DNA from 2 places in the Pseudarthrobacter sp. S9 genome. Region 1 is predicted to be linked to the other one. Evidence: riboswitches for the same ligand, from Rfam matches in the RefSeq annotation. Region 1 holds a riboswitch; the other holds the start of a gene.
What was found. Region 1 has a riboswitch for cyclic di-AMP ahead of ACQCSY_RS05100 (M23 family metallopeptidase). Riboswitches for the same ligand answer to the same signal wherever they lie in the genome.
Positions count from the first base shown of each region.

Region 1 (6,849 bases):
CTGTCCTGGCCGCCGCCGTCGACTTCGCCCGCACCGCCGTGGAAGGCATCGCCCCGGCCTGGCAGATCGGCCAGCACCTGGGTGCCCGCAGCGAAGGCGACCGTCTCGTGACACACCTGTTCGAATCAAAGCTGCCCGGATACCTGGGCTGGCAGTGGTACGCCGTGCTCACCCGCAACTCGCGGTCCAAGGTGGTGACGGTCGACGAGCTCGGTCTGCTGCCCTCGGAGGACTCCGTCCTGGCGCCTGATTGGATCCCGTGGGCTGAACGTGTCCGTCCGGAAGACGCTCAGGGCGACGAGGCTGCCGAGGAGGCATCCGGCGCCGGAGCGCCGTCGGATGCGCCTGACGCCGAGGACAGCTCCGCAGCCGACGCCGACGACGCTGCAGCCGACGACGCTGCAGCCGACGCCGACGCCGACCAGGACGACTCCGCAGCCGAGGCTGACTAGCGGTTGGAAGCGTCCCGGGGAATGCACGGGGAGGGCTGGACATGATCTCCACCTTCAAATCCCTGCACATCCTGAACTACCGGATCTGGTTCATCGGCGCGATCATTTCCAATATCGGGACGTGGATGCAGCGCACCGCCCAGGACTGGCTGGTGTTCGCCCACCTGACCGGGCACGACGCCGGGGCCATGGGCATCACGATGGCCCTGCAACTGGGCCCGCAGCTTTTCCTGGCGCCCGTGGCCGGACTGGTGGCCGACCGCTTCAACCGTAAGCAGCTCCTTGTCCTGACCCAGTCCGCGATGGCGCTGCTCAGTGCCGGGCTCGGCGTCCTGGTGGTCTCGGGTGCCGCGCAACTCTGGCACGTGTACTCGTTCGCCCTGCTGCTCGGCGTCGTATCCGCGCTGGATGCGCCCGTGCGGCAGACCTTCGTCTCGGAACTGGTCCGGGACGACTACCTGCCCAACGCCGTGGCCCTCAACAGCGCCTCTTTCAACGTGGCCCGGATGATCGGACCGGCGGTGGCCGGCGTGCTCACGGTCGTCGTCGGGCCGGGTTGGGTCTTCCTGATCAACACCCTCACGTTCGTTGCCCTGCTGGCGAGCCTGTGGCAGATCCCGGCGGCGTCGCTGCGCCAGCTGCCGCGGGCGCCGGCGGGCAAGGGTCGGATCCGTGAGGGTTTGCGGTACGTGCGGTTCCGGCCGGACATCCTGGTGGTGCTCGTGGCAATCTTCATTGTGGGAACCCTGGGACTGAACTTCGCCCTGTTCATCGCGGCGATGGTCGGCACGGAATTCGGCCTGGACGCCGGCGCCTTCGGCTTGATGAACTCGATCATGGCAATCGGGTCCGTCGCCGGGGCGCTGCTGTCAGCCGGCCGCAGCAAGCCCCGGCTGCGGATCATCTTCGGGGCCGCCGGGGCATTCGGTGTGACCTCCGGATTAGCCGCGCTGGCACCGAACTACTTCTGGTTCGGCGTCTCGCTGGTGCCGGTGGGCCTCTTCGCGATCACCATGCTGACCAGCGCCAACGGCTACGTCCAGACGACGACGGATCCGGTGATGCGCGGCCGGGTGATGGCCCTGTACATGGCGATCTTCATGGGCGGCACGCCGATCGGGGCACCGCTGGTGGGCTGGGTGGCGAACATTGCCGGTCCCCGCTGGTCAATGGGCGTCGCGGCGGCCGCGGGACTCATCGCGGCCTTGATCGGGCTGCTGTGGATCGTCCGGGCGAAGCAGCTGCGGATCCGCTTTGACCGCAGGGCGCGCGGGCTGCGGCACTTCCGGCTCGAATCCGGCACCCGTTCCGGCGGCGCTGGGCCGGAACGCCCAGGCGGAAACGCCGACGCTACTTCTTGAGTTCGGCCACGACGAAATCGATGCACTCCAGCAGCGCAGAGACATCGTCCGGTTCGATCGCCACGAAAGTGGCGATCCGAAGCTGGTTGCGGCCCAGCTTGCGGTAGGGCTCGGTGTCCACGATGCCGTTGGCGCGGAGCACCTTGGCGATGGCCGCGGCGTCGATCGATTCGTCGAAGTCGACCGTGGCGATGACGTTGGAGCGGTCCTCGGCGTTGGCCACGAATGGCGTGGCGTACCCGGAGGCCTCGGCCCAGCGGTAGATCCGCCCGGCGGAGTCCGCGGTCCGGGCCGCGGCGAAGTCCAGTCCGCCGTTGGCATTGAGCCACTGCACCTGGGCGTCCAGAGTGACGAGGGTGGCCAGCGCCGGAGTGTTGTAGGTCTGGTTCAGCCGGGAGTTGTCGATCGCCGTCTGGAGGTCCAGGAAGTCGGGAATCCAGCGGTCGGTGGCCTTGATCCGGGCCGCCCGCTCGAGGGCTGCCGGGGAGAACAGGCCGAGCCACAGGCCGCCGTCGGACGCGAAGTTCTTCTGCGGGGCAAAGTAGTAGACGTCGGCCTCGGCCACATCCACGTCCAGGCCGCCGGCGGCAGAGGTGGCATCCACCAGTACCAGGGATCCCGCATCGGCGCCGGCCACGCGCTTGACCGGGGCGGCGACGCCGGTCGAGGTCTCGTTCTGGGGCCACGCATAAACGTCGACGCCGGCCTCCGCCTGTGCGGACGGCCGGGTGCCGGGCTCGGACTTGATGATGGAGGAGGCGGCCAGGAAGGGTGCCTTGTTGGTGGCAGAGGCGAACTTCGAGCCGAATTCGCCGAAGGACAGGTGCTGTGCCTTGTTGTCCACGAGGCCGAAGCTGGCGACGTCCCAGAACGCCGTGGAGCCGCCGACGCCGAGGATGACCTCGTAGCCTTCGGGGGCACGGAAGAACTCGCTGAGCCCTGTCCGGACCGAGCCGACAAGGTTCTTGACGGGTGCCTGGCGGTGGGAGGTCCCCAGCAGTTTCGCCGACGCCGCGGCGAGGGCCTCCATCTGTTCCGGCCGGACCTTGGACGGTCCGGCGCCGAACCGTCCGTCCTGGGGCAGGAGGTTTGCGGGGATCGTGATGCTGGTGTCGCTCACAGTGGCTCCAATTTTCGGCTGATACGTAGCGTGGCTTGGGAGGTGGCCTGGCAGGGGTGGCTGCAACGAAGACTCCTTTTCATTCTGCCTGAAAGCCCCGGGCGATACGGAAAAGGGTCCGTCACAGTCCAGTCATTGAGGCACCGGTGCGGGCGGTGCGCGGCTGGTTCGCGGTTGATACGCCGACGCTCAACGAGGGGACTGTGACGGCCAGTGCCGACGCCCGGAAGATTATCCGGAGTAATTCAAAATAGGCTAAGATGTCCTGCGAACGTACGGCGGATCTCGCCAGGGCGCATCCTGCACGCGGTACGGTGGGAATGACGCAAGGACGGCGCTCGAGGAGCTGAGCTGAATGACGGATCTGATCGATACTACGGAGATGTATCTTCGGACCATTCTGGAACTTGAAGAAGAAAACATCGTCGCCCTCCGCGCCCGCATCGCCGAAAGGCTGCGCCACTCCGGCCCCACCGTTTCCCAGACCATCGGGCGCATGGAACGCGACGGACTGGTGGTTGTTTCGGGCGACCGCCACCTTGAGCTGACGGAAACCGGCCGGAAACGCGCTATCGGAGTCATGCGCAAGCACCGCCTCGCCGAGCGCCTGCTCGCCGACGTGATCGGCCTCGACTGGGCCTACGTCCACGAGGAAGCCTGCCGCTGGGAGCACGTGATGAGTGAACGCGTCGAGCGGAGGATTTTCGAGATGCTCAACCACCCGACCGTCTCGCCGTACGGAAACCCGATCCCGGGACTTGCGGAGCTCGGCGGCCAGCCGTCCCGGGCCTACACGGACGGGGTGGTGAACCTGCTGGACGCCATGGCCGGCTACGGTGCGGATTCGCGGATCACGGTCAGCCGTCTGGCGGAGCCGATCCAGGTCGAGCCGGAGTTGCTGGTTCAGCTTGATGAGGGCGGCATCCGGCCCGGTGCCGTGATCTCGCTGGAGCGGGTCGGCGAGTACATCTCGGTCCGGGTCCCGGATATCGAAGGCGCCCTGGAGTTGCCTCCCGAAGTCGCCGCCCATGTGTTTGTAACGGTCGTCTAACCTGCCCTGACTCGCCGCTCATGGGATGACCGATGAGTTGTGCACAAAAGTGATTACGGAATTATTACCGGGCGGCTTAATCACCTATAGTTAGTGGCCAGTACCGATACCAAAGCGTTACCTGATCCGAAGCCGAGCCCTGCCAGCGGATCAGTCGCAGAAACACCTTCTGGCAGGGGCGGGGGAACCACTTGCGGCTGCTTCAACAGCAGCCTTGGGGTGAAGTCCGTCAGCGGCAAGCACACTCCACCGAGGCATCCCAAGATGCCTCAGTGTCTGGCTGCTTGCCACGGCGGACCGGGTCTTTGATCTCTCTGACCCGAATCCGACAGCTAACTTCGCAGGCTATCCAGAGAGGAACCGTTCTTGACTACCCAGACCGCCAGGGGCCGTCGTCGCGCGACCGGTCCCGCTCCGGAGCCGCGCCCGGTTGTCGCCCCAATGGCCGACCGCCCACGTGACGCGCACCGCGACGAACGCCGGGGCCGCCGCAGTCCGTTCCGCCAGGTAACGGACTTTGCCGCCGCCAGCGGTGTGGGACAGAAGGCCGGCATCGCACTGGCCGCCACGGGCCTGGTCCTGACCGTAACCGTCCCCGTCACCAGCCCGGTCATGGCCACGGGCGCCGGCCTGTCCGGATCGGTCGCCGCCGCAGCGCAGCCGGATGTCACGGCGGCCGCCGCAGCCAAGGTCGACTTCAGCCGCACGGCCGTCACCACGAAGGGCGACCCGGACGGGAAACTCAAGCAGCTATTGAGCGCCCAGTCGGTGGGCAGCATCACCCGCGCGGCATCGGCCGGCACTCTCGGTGCGCCGCTGGACCAGATGGTCACGGCCTCGCCGTTCGGCTACCGCGTCAGCCCGATCACGGGCGGTGCGGGCGAGTTCCACCGCGGCCAGGACTACGCCGCCCAATGCGGAACAGCCGTCCACGCAGCCGCCAGCGGCACCGTCACCTTTTCCGGATGGCACCCCTACGGCGGTGGAAACCGCATCGTGATCGATCACGGCAACGGCCTGGAGACCACGTACAACCACCTGTCCTCATCCTCCGTGCGCGTCGGCCAGAAGGTCTCCCGCGGGGACCTCATCGCGATGAGCGGCACCACAGGCGCCTCCACGGGCTGCCACCTCCACTTCGAAGTGATGGTCAACGGCGACGTCGTTGACCCGCTCGGCTGGCTCTAAGTAAGCCGATGGATCACTCTCGAATTCTTGTGACACGCCGTGATCTGAATGTGACATTGAGTCCGGACTCCTGTAGCGTTTGAAGCACGCCAACTTTTCCGAAGTTGGCGCTCTTGAGTGGATTGCCTAGCTCTGCCACCGCTCAAGGTCCGATCGCATCACATCGTCTGGCAGGGGCGGGGGAACCAATTTTGGTCTTCGAAAGAAGACCTTGGGGTTAAGTCGCAAAGCTTCCCAGGAAGCAGCGCGGCCGGGTGACTCCCATCCGAATCCGACAGCTCACCTCGCAGGCATTGGGAGAGGCTACTTTCGTGTCTTCACGCCACAATGCTGCGCATAATCGCGCTTGCGCGGCTCTTCGGAGCCCGCTGAAATCCAACTCCCGTGCTGCCCTTGCCGGCGCCCGGATTGGAGCTCACTCCGCGGACTCACTCTCCACTGAGTCCGGACAGCAGGCCAAGCACCTGCTCGCTTTTGGCGTGTCTTCGCAGTACACCCTTCGCTAAGTAACCCATTCGGGGCGATCCGGCGTACCCCCAAGATGCCGGAGCGTCCTCATTCCGCGCCTGAAAACGCGCGGTCCAAGGATCACGAAAGAGAGAACTTAATGACTACTCGTGCAACCATTGCACGGCACCGCGCCGAGGTCACCAAGACCAACTCGCTTGCTGTCATTGCCAAGGCTGTCGGCGACAACGCCGGCGGCATGGGCCGCCAGGCTGCAGTCATCGCCGCAGCATCCGGCCTGGTTCTGACCAGCGGTATCGCAGCCAACGCTGCTGAGACCAACGTTCAGCGCGAATCCACCTCCGCTTCCGCCCTCGAAGTCCAGTCAGCTGCTCCGGCAACTATTTCGGCTGCTTCTACCATCGCGATCTCCTACGAGAAGCCCGCCGTCACCACGTCGCCGGCTCCTGTCGTCGAGGCCCCGAAGCCCGCTGTGAAGGTCCAGGACGCCCAGGCCGGCGGCGCGCAGCTCGGAACATCCGCGTCCGTCGGCGCACCGGCAGGCATCGGCAGCGGCAACGGCGCGACGATCGCCGCCGCTGCCTATGCACAGATCGGCGTCGGGCAGGACTGCACCGCCCTCGTAACCAACGCACTGGCCGCAGCGGGCATCCACTACCACGGCTGGCCGGCAGGTTACCTGTCCTTGGGCCGCACCGTGAGCGCCGCCGAGGCACAGCCGGGCGACCTCGCCTATTACCAGAACGGTGGCGTGGGCATGGCCCACATCGCTGTCTACGTCGGCAACGGCATGGCCGTCCACGGCGGCTGGAACGGCGGCACCACCGCCCTGTACAGCGCCAACGTCGGCTCCGGCCCGGTCTTCATCCGCGTCGGCGGCTAAGCCACGGGCTAAGACAAAGGCTAAACACGGCCCCAGCACTTTCGAAGGACCCCCGCCCTGGTGGCGGGGGTCTTTTGTGTTGCCGCGGAATGAACTTTCCGGGGCACGGACCGGCGCGGTCGAAAAAAATTCGGTGATCCGGCACTTGAGTGTTTACTCTTGTGTTGTCGATCCATAGCCTGACCATGCAGAGGGCAGCCGGCCCTCGTGCCCCTGGCGGGTGCGGCCGTGAAGAGGTATGCGGATGCGCACGCTCGTTCTGAATGCTGGATATGAACCGCTGGCGGTAGTGACCTTCCGCCGGGCGCTTGTCCTTGTGCTGACCG
Region 1 covers NZ_CP189576.1:1,093,870-1,100,718, reverse strand. The annotation lists gene ACQCSY_RS05120 (DUF3027 domain-containing protein) at 1-452, shown strand, start outside; gene ACQCSY_RS05115 (MFS transporter) at 497-1,813, shown strand; gene serC (phosphoserine transaminase) at 1,803-2,933, opposite strand; gene ACQCSY_RS05105 (metal-dependent transcriptional regulator) at 3,289-3,984, shown strand; cyclic di-AMP (ydaO/yuaA leader) riboswitch at 4,130-4,346, shown strand; gene ACQCSY_RS05100 (M23 family metallopeptidase) at 4,351-5,172, shown strand; cyclic di-AMP (ydaO/yuaA leader) riboswitch at 5,310-5,479, shown strand; gene ACQCSY_RS05095 (NlpC/P60 family protein) at 5,780-6,523, shown strand; gene ACQCSY_RS05090 (HNH endonuclease) at 6,768-6,849, shown strand, end outside.

Region 2 (6,849 bases), 1.7 Mb from region 1:
AGTGTGCTGGACCGCTGGGTGCGGGAACCGGACGTCTGGCTCCGCCGTGCCGCCCTGCTGTCCCCGCTCCGGCCGCTGCGAACGGGCGCGGGGGACTGGGACCGATTTGTCCGCCACGCCTGCACGGTGCTGGGCGAGTCCCCGGCGACAGGCAGGAAACGGGCAGACGGGCCCGAGGTCCGGGAAGCGATCTCCCTTGTGCTCGATGAGATGACGAAGAAGAGGCCGGAACTGCACTTCTCAGTCGTCGACGAGTGATGCCACGGCGCAGCGTCCGGAGACAGCTACCGAAGTTCAGGGTTTGGCGTCTCCGCCGGCCGCGGGCTGAGAGAAAGTCCTAGCGGCACGCGATCCGGCGGCTGCACTCGCGGCTATCGTGACGAGGGCGCCCAGCAGCAGGGCCGCCGCCTCACCGGGCAGCAGCACGTGGAGCTGCGTGCCGATGCTCGCCGCGGCAACCGGCACCCCCAGTTGTGCCGCGGAAAGAACCCCCAGAGGCAGGGGCAGCCCAAGCACCCCCAGTCCGGAGTGGAGCAGCACCGTTCCAACCCCTAGGGCCAGGCCCAAAACGATCATGTCCGGGCGCCCGGCGAGGTCCCTCAGGTTCAGCGACGCCCCCAGCCAGACAAAGAAAACCGGCCCCAGGAAGCCGTCGCTGACGGCGAACAGCTGGCGGGCCAGCCGCCTCGGCTCGCCGACGGCGCCGACCACCAGGCCGAAGGAAAAGCCGGCCAGCATCACCGACACGTGGCCGAAGTTCGCCACCCCTGCCAGCGCGAAGAGCAGGGCCAGCTGGATCCGGAGCTCCAGGGCGAACTTGCGGTTTTCCGAGAGCCGGTGCATGCGCCCGCGGATGCCGCTGCGCTCCAGCCAGCGCAGCACGAAAAAGAGCACAGCTGCGCACGCCGCCACCGCGAGCGCACCCAGCGCGGCGCGGCCGGCGTTGGGCGGATCCACAACCAGCGGCAACGCCACAATGCAGGCGATGTCCGCGATGGCCACCTGTGCGGTCATGGCGACCACCTGGGGTCCGCCCAGGCGCAGGGAATCAACAATCGGCAGGACCAGGGCAGCGGACGAGGACGCCAGCAGCACCACGTACAGGGGAGCATGCCCGGTGCCGAAGACCAGGCCCACCCCGGTTCCGATGACCGCAGCCGCGATCGCAGCAGCGGCGGCCTGGCGGGACCCCTTCCCGAGGGCGGAGCGAATCTGCGGGTCCCTGACCGGCACATGGGTTCCGGCCACGAACATCATCAGCGCAAAGCCGATGTTCGCCAGCAGGTTGAAGGTGGGATCGCCCGAGTCGACCAGCGCGAGCCCCGTCTGCCCGATCCCGATGCCTGCCAGCAGTTCGCCCAAGACCACCGGCAGCCGCCAGCGCACCCGTAGCGCCAGCACCGGGCCGGCCAGGGCGACGACGGCGATCAGCGCCAGGGACAGGAACGTCACGGCGCGCCGCGGCGTGCCGGACCCGGGGCCGCCGGATCTGCCAGCTTCACGGGGATGTCCGTATTCTCGTCGGTCAGGAAGGAAGCGCAGATCCGGTGGTACCCGTCGGCGACTTGGGCAGCGATGCCGGCGTCGAGGTCTCCCCGGACCAGCAGCACCGGGGACAGCTCCTTGCCGGCGGCGATCTTGGCCAGATCAGCGGCGACGTGGGGGTTGTCGGCCGTCAGGAGCGGCAGCCCAGAGGCACGCAAAATGTCTTTCGCGAGCTGATGCGTCACCGGCGCATTGCGCAACGACTGCACGATGGCGGCGGCGCCGGCGGCGCCCGTGAGCAGCGTGAGGTACCGCTCCGCGGCCGGGTAATCATGCTCCTCGGGTTCCGCGAGCCAGAAAACCGGGGCCGGGTCGTCGCTTTTCCTGGATTCCTTCGCCATGGATTGAGACTAGTCCCGTCCACCCGCCAGCGCTCTTACCTGCCTGTCCGCCGTTCCACCACCGCGTAGGCCTTGCCGTCCAGGAACTCCCAGTCCGTGACCACCATGAAACCGAGAGCGTCGACGCGGTCATTCAGGACGTGCGCGTCAAAGCCGCCGTCCCGGGGTTCCGCGTCCCACGTCGAGACATGGACGTCCTTGCCTTCCAGGATCAGCAGCTCGGTGTTGACATCAAAATCCTCCTGAGGCTGATTGCTCAGCTGGCAGATGGCAACACAGTGGCTGTTCATTTCGGCCTCCGCTTCGGGGACATGCTGACGGCATCATCCTATGCTCGGAAGAGCCGCCGTCCCTATGGGAATACCGGACGGCAGCGTGATTGCCGTTACCTGAATGTGACATTAGCCTGCGGTCCGCGTTACGGTGGATAAGTGCCTGTTGTCTCCGATACGGGCGCTCCCCAGCCGATTGCCTAACTCTGCCGCGGCCCGGGGCCCATTCGCTTCAACGTCCGGCAGAGACGGGGAAACCACTTTTGACCTGCTCGTCTGCAGGTCTTGGGGTGAAGCCGCACAGAGCCCGCAACGACGGGCCCCGAGTGCGGCCGGGTGCCTCCCATCCGAATCCGACAGCTCACCTCGCAGGCATTGGGAGAGGCTACATTCATGTCTTCAATCAATACTTTTGCGCGCCAAACCGCCATCCTCGCCGCAGCATCCGGTCTGGTCCTCACCAGCGGAATGGCCGCCAACGCAGCGGGAGCCCCCGTGCAGCGCGACTCCGCGCCGGCGTCGTCCATTGATGTCAAGGGCCAGGTCGCCGCGCCGGTCAGCGCCGATTCAAGCGTCAAGATCAGCTTCGATCGTCCTGCCGTCACCTCCACGGCCGCTCCCGTCATCGAGCAGCCCAAGCCGGCTGTTGCGGTCCCGGCCGCAGCAGCTCAGGCGGCAGCCCCCAAGGCTTCGGTGCAGGTCCAGGCCGCCCCGGCCCCCGCCGCGGCGCCGGCAGCCGGCGGCCTCAACGCCGCCATGCTCTCCGCCGCCTACGGCCAGCTGGGTATCACCCAGGACTGCACAGCCATGGTGGAGAAGGCGCTCGGCGCAGCCGGCAAGCCGGTCGGCGACCTCGGCCCCATGCAGTTCATGAACTACGGCACCGTCGTCGGGACTCCCGTGCCCGGTGACATGGTGGTCCAGGCCGGCCACGTCGGCATTTACGCCGGCAACGGCCAGGTCGTCAGCGGCGGCATGAACGGGTCCAACCAGACGATCGTGCACCCGCTGTCCTGGCTCACCGTTACCGGCGGCGTGACCTTCGTCCGCGCCTAAGCTTAAGCCCCATTGGGGCTAGATGCTGGTGCGGATAAGACCGGTGATCGGATGCCTTTGGGGGCATCCGATCACCGGTCTTTCCTTTGCCGGGACCGGGACTCAGCGCACGACCAGAGGAAGCTCGATCTTCATGACGGTTCCCTCGGGGCCGGTCCTGGCTACGTCGACGGTGCCGCCGGCGGCCGTGGCGATCTCGCGGACGAGGGCCAGGCCGATGCCGAAGCTTCTCTGTCCGCGTGTTCCATCGGAACGGGAGGTCCTCACGAAGCGGTCGAAGATCCGGGCCTGATCGACGCCCGTGATCCCGGACCCCGTGTCAGCCACGGTGATGACTGCCTGGTTCCGCTCTGTAACCGTCCTGATGGTGACGCGTCCGCCGGGTGGAGTGTGGGCGAGGGCGTTATCCGCCAGGGCCAGCACCGCGCGCCGCAGAGCGTTTTGGTCGATCCGTGCCAGCGGCCGGCCGTCGGCGGAAAAATCCAGAAGCACGTCCCGCTGGCCCGCCAGTTGCTGGAGACTCTCGGCGACGGCGGCGACGACGTAGGCCAGGTCGGACGGTGCCGCGGAAGGATCAGGCCTGGCAGAGGTTGCTGCCAGGAGCAGTTCGTTGACAATCTCCGTAAGCGTTGCCGCATCCTCCCGGATCCGGGCGAGGGCCTGGCCTTGCTTTGAGCCCGGCGTCGTGTCGCGTTGGGTGAGCTGGATCCGTGTGTCCAGGATGGCCAGGGGCGTGCGCAGTTCGTGGCTGGCATCCTGGACAAACCGGCGCTGCAGCGCCAGTGCTTCTCCGAGGGGTCGGATGGCGCTGCGCGCGCTCAGCCACCCGACGACGCCGGCCAACACGATCCCCGATGCCCCTGCGATGATCATGGCTTCGAGCAGGTCCTTGGAATCGAGGTACGTGTAGGCCGGCCCCGCTGCCGTGGAGCCTGGCACCCCGGGGTGTGCAAGTTGGTTCATGAGGTAAATGGCGGTGGCGGCGAGGATGCAGAGGACCATCACTGCGCAGGCGGCGCTGATCCGCAACGCCACTTTGAGGGAGGCCCTGCGCAGCGTGGACTGGTCCGGGTTGCCGCCCATCGGCCCGCTCTTCCTCATGGGCTTACTCATCGGCGTCGCCAATCTGGTAGCCGACGCCGTGGACGGTGCGGATCACGGTCTTGGAGATCTTCCGGCGGAGGTGGTGGACATAGGTGTCGATCACGCCGGGCTGGTCTGTGGGGTGGAATAACCTGGCGAGCAGTTCGTCCCGGGTGAAGACCCGCCCCGGTTCCGTGGCCAGGGCCGCGAGCAGGTCGCCCTCCTTCGCCGTGAGGGGCACCACGGGCCCGTAGAGGGACCGGACGGAGCGCGACGCCCGATCGAGTTCCCAGTTGCCGATGCTCACGGGCGCCGCGCGGGCCGGAGAGAAGGTGCGCGTCAGCGCGCGCAGGCGCGCCGCGAGTTCTGCGGCGTCGAATGGCTTGGTCACGTAGTCGTTGGCGCCTGCGTCCAAACCCCTGACTTTCTCGTCCGCGTCGCCAAGCGCGGTCAGAATCAGGATCGGTGTGGAGATGCCCTTCGACCTCAACGCCGCGATGAGGGTGATTCCGTCCATCACGGGCAGCCCGCGGTCGATGACCATGACGTCCCAGGTCTCCGTCAGGCCCAGATGCAGACCGTCCTGGCCGTTGGCGACCAGCCGGATCCGGTAGTCCGTCTCCAGCAGTTCTGCGATGAGCGGTCCCAGCACGGCGTCGTCCTCGACGAGCAGGAGCGATGGCCGGTCGGCGGTTGTCATGTCAGCTATTATTCCGTGCCATGTCCTCAGCGCGGCTGCGGCGGCGCCTGAGCAGCTGGACGCCCCAGGGCAGGACGGAGACGAGCACCATGACCACGGCGATGACGTCGATGTTCTTTGCGATGACCTCGAAGTGGCCCAGCCAGGTGCCCAGCAGCGTCACGGACCCGGCCCAGGCGAGGGCGCCCGTGACGTTCCAGAGCGTGAAGGACTTGTAACCGTAACGGGCGATGCCGGCGCTCAGCGGCGCAAACGTCCGGACCATGGGCACGAAACGGGCCAGCACGATTGCGGCGCCGCCGTGGCGGCGGAAGAAGTCCTCGGTGGCGGTCAAATGCGCCGTCTTCCAGACCCTGGCATCGTCCTTGAACCATTTCCGGCCAAACGTGCGTCCCAGCATATAGCCGACCTGGTCTCCGGCCACGGCAGCTGCGGTGACGACACCGATCAGCACCGGCAGCGTCAGTTGCAGCTGCTGATGCAGCAGGCCTGCGGTGAAGAGCAAGGAATCTCCGGGCAGGAAGGGGAAGAGCACGCCGGATTCGATGAAGACCATTAGCGCGATGACGCCCAGCGCCGCAGGGCCGAGCCCCGCGAGCAGGCTGGCCGGGTCAAGGAGCGGGGTTCCGGCGGCGGACACGGCCGGAAGGAGTGCTGCGGCATAGAAGGTGTGCATGTTCACTTCCTCTTAGATCGTGACGATCGTGACGATCGTGACGATCGTGACGATCGTGACGATCGTGACGATCGTGACGATCGGGCGATTGCGGGGACGGGAAGCCGGTCCAGCATCCGGGGAGCGAACCGGTTCCACAGGCCCGCCAGCAGTACCACCGCTGCGCTCGCGGCCAGGAATGAGGCCGCCACGTCGGTGGGGTAGTGGACCCCGACGTACAACCTTGACCATGCTACGACAAGTGCCGTGGCTGCACCCGTGAAGGCTGCGACGTTGGCCCAGCGGGTTCCGCGGGCCAGGAAATACAGCGCGAACGCCAGTGCCACCGAGAAGGAGACGTGGCCGCTGGGAAAGCTGTTGGACCCCGTCTCCGGCGACAGAGGATCGAACAGCAGCGCGGGGTTGGGCCGTTGCCGGGCGACGATGATCTTGAAGAACTCACTGGCCACCCAGCCGGAGGATGCCACGAGGCCGAAGGCAACCGCCTTTACCAGGGCACCGCGGACCACCCAGATGTAGAGGGCGACGGCGGCGATCAGTGCGGCGCCCGCCACCGGGCCAAACACCACGTTCAGCGCCATCGCGACGGCGGTCAGGACGGCGGCGTGATGCTGGCTAAGATCCTGGTCCACACCAAGCTCGGCGGCACCGAACCCCGGCATCAGCTGCGCCGTCAGGCCCAGTGCCAGGACGGCCACAGACAACAGGGCGCCCAACAGCAACCAGTGGCCGGCCTGGGGTATGGCCCAAAACCGCGGTGCGGCGGCGGGCCGCGTGGTGTCGGGAAGGGGAAGTGCCGAATGGCGGTCAACAGGGGCGGGTCCAGTCATGTGATCCTCCGGCTCGGGGCAAGGGCGCGCGGTCAGGCGCCTGCGACAACTCTCCCGCGCGCCCTTTAAGAAACGCTTAAGAAGTGCCGCAGGGCCGAGCCCGCGGATTCCTTCGGCCCTCGTCAGCGTTCAGCCGGCAGGTCAGCCGGCGCTGCGCGGCGCGAACATGATGACTGCGACGCCGACCAGGCAGACCACTGAGCCGATGATGTCCCACCGGTCGGGTCGGAAGCCGTCGAAGATCATGCCCCACGCCAACGAGCCCGCCACGAACACGCCTCCGTAGGCGGCGAGGATGCGCCCGAAGTGCGGATCGGGCTGCAGGCTCGCGGCGAAACCGTAAGCA
Region 2 covers NZ_CP189576.1:3,940,484-3,947,332, forward strand. The annotation lists gene ACQCSY_RS18930 (DNA alkylation repair protein) at 1-258, shown strand, start outside; gene ACQCSY_RS18935 (cation:proton antiporter) at 295-1,452, opposite strand; gene ACQCSY_RS18940 (hypothetical protein) at 1,449-1,886, opposite strand; gene ACQCSY_RS18945 (hypothetical protein) at 1,922-2,176, opposite strand; cyclic di-AMP (ydaO/yuaA leader) riboswitch at 2,377-2,547, shown strand; gene ACQCSY_RS18950 (hypothetical protein) at 2,552-3,214, shown strand; gene ACQCSY_RS18955 (sensor histidine kinase) at 3,317-4,315, opposite strand; gene ACQCSY_RS18960 (response regulator transcription factor) at 4,320-4,997, opposite strand; gene ACQCSY_RS18965 (VTT domain-containing protein) at 4,999-5,673, opposite strand; gene ACQCSY_RS18970 (phosphatase PAP2 family protein) at 5,676-6,503, opposite strand; gene ACQCSY_RS18975 (YnfA family protein) at 6,645-6,849, opposite strand, start outside.
Region 2: another riboswitch for cyclic di-AMP. It lies ahead of ACQCSY_RS18950 (hypothetical protein); the one in region 1 lies ahead of ACQCSY_RS05100 (M23 family metallopeptidase).